2 regions of the Trichococcus sp. ES5 genome follow, and region 1 is predicted to be linked to the other one. Evidence: riboswitches for the same ligand, from Rfam matches in the RefSeq annotation. Region 1 holds a riboswitch; the other holds the start of a gene.
The links. A riboswitch is a leader RNA that binds a small molecule or an ion and turns the genes downstream of it on or off. The one in region 1 is predicted to bind cobalamin.
Positions count from the first base shown of each region.

Region 2: another riboswitch for cobalamin. It lies ahead of TES5_RS09590 (DUF4430 domain-containing protein); the one in region 1 lies ahead of TES5_RS12985 (DUF4430 domain-containing protein).

Region 1 is NZ_FJND01000023.1:3,263-6,390, forward strand. It holds partial or broken gene TES5_RS12975 (FtsX-like permease family protein) at 61-339, shown strand; gene TES5_RS12980 (ABC transporter ATP-binding protein) at 352-1,026, shown strand; adenosylcobalamin (AdoCbl) riboswitch at 1,082-1,235, shown strand; gene TES5_RS12985 (DUF4430 domain-containing protein) at 1,424-1,831, shown strand; gene TES5_RS12990 (ECF transporter S component) at 1,807-2,349, shown strand; gene TES5_RS12995 (BMC domain-containing protein) at 2,436-2,780, shown strand; gene TES5_RS13000 (EutP/PduV family microcompartment system protein) at 2,797-3,128, shown strand, end outside.
Region 2 is NZ_FJND01000011.1:73,872-76,999, reverse strand. It holds partial or broken gene TES5_RS09595 (heavy metal translocating P-type ATPase) at 1-808, opposite strand, end outside; adenosylcobalamin (AdoCbl) riboswitch at 1,708-1,864, shown strand; gene TES5_RS09590 (DUF4430 domain-containing protein) at 1,952-2,374, shown strand; gene TES5_RS09585 (ECF transporter S component) at 2,353-2,904, shown strand; gene TES5_RS09580 (DNA topoisomerase III) at 3,025-3,128, shown strand, end outside.

The DNA of each region.
Region 1 (3,128 bases):
AATAATAGCGCCACAATACGCTTTTAGTGAATATTTAGGAAAACTATGAATTATTCAGGATCAAGCATGTTTGGGGTCATGAAGGCACAAGGAATTTCTACCTTCTATATTGCGAAATCTGTTGTCGCGCAGACATTTCTGCTTGCAGCAATTGGAGTTGGAATTGGATTGTTGTTGACAGTAGGAACATCGCTTGTTCTTCCAGCTTCTGTACCATACCGCACGAATCCACTGTTCCTGGGTGGAATTACTGGCTTGCTGATTCTTTTCGCTGTACTGGGAGCATTCTTCTCCGTTCGTACCGTTGCGAAAATTGATCCGCTAGAAGCAATTGGATAGGAGGACAAGAAGATGAAACTAATTGAATTGCAAGGTGTTACGAAATCATTTAATGATGGAAATAAAGAAGTAGAAGCTTTGAAAAAGACCGACTTCTCAGTAGAGAGCGGCGAATTCGTGGCGATTATTGGTCCAAGTGGTTCCGGTAAGAGTACCTTCCTAACCATTATCGGAGGGTTGCAAACCCCGACAGAAGGGCGTGTCTTGATTCGTGAGCAGAAGTTCAGTGAAGTAGATCAAAAAGAACGCAATAAAATGCGTTTTGAAGAAATCGGCTTTATTCTTCAAGCATCAAACTTGGTTCCTTTTCTGAAAGTAGAAGACCAAATGCGTTTGGTTAATAAAGTAGAACGCTCGAAGTTTGATAAAGAGAAGGCAGAAGACTTATTCGAAGGGCTAGGCATTACGAAGCTGCGCAACAAATATCCAAGTGATTTGTCCGGTGGTGAACGCCAACGGGTTGCGATTGCTCGTGCCCTTTATCATGATCCATCCGTTATTTTAGCGGATGAGCCGACCGCAAGTTTGGATACAACGAAAGCATTTGAAGTAGTCGAAATTCTTGCCCGCGAAACAAAGGAAAAAAATAAAGCGACGATTATGGTAACCCATGACGAGCGCTTGATTGATTACTGCGATAAAGTCTACGTCATGAAAGATGGCGTCTTGTCTCTAAAAGAAGATTAGTACAACTTTCCCCCTTGCCAATTCCATTTTGATGGACTACAATGAAGGGGATAGAAGTACCATTCAAAGACAACGAGAATATGGAAGTTTGGTTCAATCCCAACACGGTCCCGCCACTGTAATCATATGGAAACATATGGAGTCAGATCTTTATTTTCGTTTGCTAATATGCATGCGTTGCTGTTTCGAGGTAAAACAGTGTCGTTTGAAGTCTATGTAATGGTGCATAGGCTTTTTTTGTACTCAAAAAACAGCTTCCATATTCATTTTAGCAAAAATGAGTAGGGGTTCTATCCGTCACAGCTAAGGGCAAGGACTGATCTTCAAGGTGGAAGGAAGGACCAGCGTCGGTCAACCAGTCCTCGTTTTTAGCCAATAAAAATTAGGAGTGGTATTTATGAAAAAGTATTTGGCATTATTGGCAGCAGGGTTTATTTTAACAGGTTGTGGCGTTTCAGACAGTGATACACAAGTAACGGAAACGAGCAGCGCGGTATCCTCCAGCGTGGCTGAAGAAACCGTAGCGGTAACGATTCATGTGAGTGTAGACGGCGAAGAAATAGAAGGCGGCACCAAAGAAGTGGAAGTAGAACCAGGAGCAATCTTATTAGATGTAATGAAAGAAAATTATGAAATTGTAGAGAAAGATACGTTTATTGAATCCATCAACGGTCATGAACAAGATGTAGAAGCAAGTAAGTACTGGCTATTTGACTTAAACGGCGAAATGGCTCCGGCAGGTGCAAATGACACTGAACTCCAAGAGGGAGATGTTGTGGAATGGAAACTCGAACCACTATCCTAAAAAAACAGTCGAATTTTTCAGTGAAACGAATTGCGGTGCTCTCGATTTTAGTAGCTCTGTGCTATGTAGGTCGAATTGTTTTCCAGTTCTTGCCGAATGTACAGCCCATGACGGCCGTATTGCTAATCATTACGCTGACGTTTGGCACGAGGGACGGGCTGATTGTGACAGCACTCTCACTCATCTTGTCGAATTTGGTGCTTGGAATGGGACCGTGGATTTTTTATCAAATGATTAGCTACATGGTAATAATCGGGTTCACCGGGGTGTTTCTTAGACCTTTATATAGAAAAATGGAGACAAAATGGCTCATGGTTATTTTTGCCTTTTTGGCAGGTCTTCTATATGGATTTGTTATTTCCATCTTCTCTTCCAAAATGTTTGGCATGACCAATTTTTGGTCCTACTACTTGATGGGCGTACCTTTTGACTTGATGCATGCGTTTGGAAATGCAGTCTTTTACCTTATTTTGGAACCTATTTTACGACCTTTGATCCTTTCTTCGATGAAGAAATAAAGTTCCGTCTCTTGACAGAAATTTCATTCCCAATTACTATGAACGTGTGTGTTGCGCTTTCATTCAAAGAAATGAGGGGCGAAGAAATGATACAAAAGGATCGTAAAATATTTGAGTCCGTACCAGGGAAGCAAGTTACTTTGGCGCATATCATTGCGCATCCGGATCGACGGATTTTTGAAAAGTTAGGGTTGCACGATGAGCATTATCAAGCCGTTGGCATCATGACCATTACCCCAAGTGAAGTGGCGATTATTGCAGTCGATCATGCCAAGAAAGCAGCGCCGGTGACCATCGGCTTTGTTGATCGTTTCAGTGGTTCAGTCTTTATCTTGGGTGACGTGGCTGCGGTGGAAATGGCAATGAACGCTTCAACTACGGCACTGAAAACACAGATGAGCTTCAGTGTTCCTGCGATTACACGGACCTAGAAGGATGAGGAATCAAATGAAGAAAATCATGTTGATTGGGTCCATCGGCAGTGGGAAGACAACACTCTGCCAACGCATCGTTGGAGAAGAATTGCGCTACCAAAAAACGCAAGCCGTTGAGTACTATCCCCAGATTATTGATACACCGGGTGAGTTTGTGCAGCATCGGCGCTACTACAATGCGTTGCAAATGATGGCTGCGGAAGCAGAAGTAATTGGGTTGGTTGCGAATGTGATGGAAAAAGAACAAATCTATTCACCCAATTTTGCTCAAAACTTAATGAAGCCATGTATTGGCATCATTACAAAAACGGATTTATGTGAGGATGAAACGATCCTCCAGGGAGC
Region 2 (3,128 bases), on a different contig from region 1:
CTTGGCCGGTAAGGTTTTGATAATCGGTTGCCGGCAAAAGGGTGACGCCTTCTGCTTCTCCTTTGCGGACGATTCCTTTTGCGATCGGGTGTTCAGATTGGCTTTCGGCAGAATAGGCCAGCGTCAGTAATTCCTTCTCGGAGACCCCGGCAGCGGGAAGGATGTCGGTTACGCCGAAGTTGCCTTCCGTCAGGGTCCCGGTCTTGTCGAAGACGATCCGATCCACTTTGCGCGCCTCTTCGAATTGCGTCCGGTTGCGGATCAGCAAGCCATTTCGAGCTGCGATTGAAGTGGACACCGCATTCACCAAAGGGACAGCCAGTCCGAGTGCATGGGGACAAGCGATGACGAGTACCGTCACCATCCGCTCCAAAGCGAAGGCCAAGTTCACTGCAAAAATCCAATAAAGGAAAGTCAGGAGTCCGGCTGTGACGGCGATATAGAACAGCCAACCGGCCGCTTTGTCGGCCAATCCCTGCGACTTGGATTTTTGTTGCTGGGCCGCCTGGACCATATTGATCACTTGGGCCAAGTAGGTTTCATTCCCGACTTTTTCCACGGTCAGTTTGAGGACGCCTGACCCGTTGATGGAGCCGCCGATGGCCTGCATGCCCGGATTTTTTTCGACAGGCACAGATTCGCCCGTCAGCATCGATTCATCAACCGTTGAGAGGCCTTAGTAGATTTTTCCGTCCAAAGGGATCTTTTCACCGGGCTTGACGAGAATGCGCTCACCCGGAACAAGGGCTTCGATCGACACTTCTTCAATATTGCCGGCCGCATCCAAACGATGGGCAACTTTAGGCATCAGTTTGATGAGTTCTTCCAGCGCTTTGGATGCCCCCATCTGGGATTTCATCTCGATCCAGTGACCCAGCAACATAATCAGGATCAAGGTTGCCAGTTCGAAATAAAAGTCCGATCCTTCTATGAAGAAGGCCGTGAAGCTGCTGTAGATATAGGCCGAAACGATCGCCAAGGAAATCAGCATCATCATACCGAGCGACCGGTTCTTCCATTCCTCCCAAGCGCCCTCCAGAAACGGTTTGCCGCCGTAGAAGAAAATGACGGTGGATAACCCAAAGACGACAAAATTTGCTCCCGGAAATTCGAAATGGTAACCGAAGAGCATCATGATCATGGGGGATAGCACGGTGACGGGAATGGTCAGCAGCAAGACGATCCAAAAACGTTTCCGGTAATCGGCCACCATCTGCTCGTGGTGGTCGGCATGCCCAGTCGAACCGTGTGCCATGTGCTTTTCATGTTGTTCGTGACCATTGGAAGCAGTCTGTTTCGGTTCGGGTGGGGGCATATGATGACCGGAATGGTCGTGCCCGGCGTGCGGATCGCTGGTCTTTGGGGCTTCCAGAGTGTGGTCTGTGTGCGCGTGCTGCGTATGTTTGTGTTCATCCATCTGAGTATTCCTCCTTGCTTCAAAACGTCCAAACAATAAGGTTTATAAAAATGACTGCAGCTTCTCATGCTTATCATAGCAGAATTCAGCGCTGTAGTGGTAACGGTTTCGCCTCCCCGCTTGGGTCTGCACCGATTTAGTCATCGCAACCAACGGCGGAAGCTTGCAGGCGTAACCGGGAACCAAAGATTGACTTGACAGACTTCTTATCAATTGCAGGACCAGGGCGCACCGAAAAGCGCAACTGGTCTTGTATTTTTTTCTGCTTTGGGTAAAATGAAAGGGATAGGAAAACCATTCAAAGACACTTGGAATTTGGAAGTTTGGTGAAAATCCAACGCGGTCCCGCCACTGTGATGACGTCCCGGAACGTCTAAGTCAGGTCTTCATTCCAAGCTGCTATTTTTTGCAAGCGAACCGTTTCGAGGTAAAACGGTCCCGTTACTAGTCTATGCGATGGCGTATAGGATTTTTTTGCATGATTCCGGCCGTTGGCGATGCAACCCCTGTCGAATACAGATTAGGAGTGGGAAAATGAAAAAATTATTGTTGGCCTTATCATTGAGTTTGGTATTATTCGGGTGCGCTCCTGCGGACACGGTAGATTCGGCTTCAGTCGCGGAATCTTCATCGGTTGCAATCAGCTCCGAAGTTGCAGAAACAGTCAGCGTATCGATTTCTTTGACGGATGGCGGTACTGTCATCGCGGGTTCTGAAAAAACGATTGAGGTTGAAGCAGGCGCCAATTTGTTGGCTGTCATGAAAGAAAACTACACAATCGAAGAAGCGGACGGATTCATCACAGCCATCGATGGACAAACACAAGTCGAACAGACTGCCGATACGAAAGCGAAATATTGGTTGTTTGATGTGAACGGTGAGCCTTCGATGGTCGGAGCAGCTGATGTGGCGCTCCAAGAAGGAGACGTAATCGTGTGGAACCTGACAGAAATGTAAAGAAGACTGTGAACTTCGGTGTGAGACGACTGGCGTTGCTGTCGATTTTGACGGCTTTGTGCTATGTTGGGAGGATGATGTTCCAGTTCATCCCGAATGTCCAACCGGTGACGTCTGTGCTGATCATCCTGACGCTGACGCTGGGCATGACGGACGGCTTCATTGTGGCCATCCTGTCGATTGTTTTGACCAACTTTCTGCTGGGGATGGGGCCGTGGACGATTGCGCAGATCGCCAGTTTCGGCGTTCTGATCGTGGTAACTGGATTGGTCATGAAGCCGTTCTACAGCACGAGCCAAAAGAGGGGCCTCAGAATTGTTTTTGCGCTGTTCGCCTTTTTCGGGGGACTGCTTTACGGATTCGTCATCTCCGTCATTTCGGTGAAGTTGATGGGTATCAACAGTTTTTGGGCTTATTACATCGCCGGGATTCCTTTCGATCTCATGCACGGCCTGGGGAATGCCAGTTTCTATCTGATACTGGAGCCGATTTTGGCGCCCTTACTGCTGGCGCAAAAGAAAAAAACATAGAAATTAAGAAGACTGTAATGGACTCCCAGCATGGGTATCCGCTATAGTTTTTTCTGTTTTGGCGCCATTTGTGATATAGTAGGACACGATAATCGAGAGATAAGGGAGCAAATATAAACTATGGGAAAGAGTCTAGTATTAGCTGAAAAACCATCGGTGGCGCGCGATATCGCCCGCGTGCTGCAGTGCGAGAAACAGGGTCAAGGGTACCTGGAAGGGAAAGA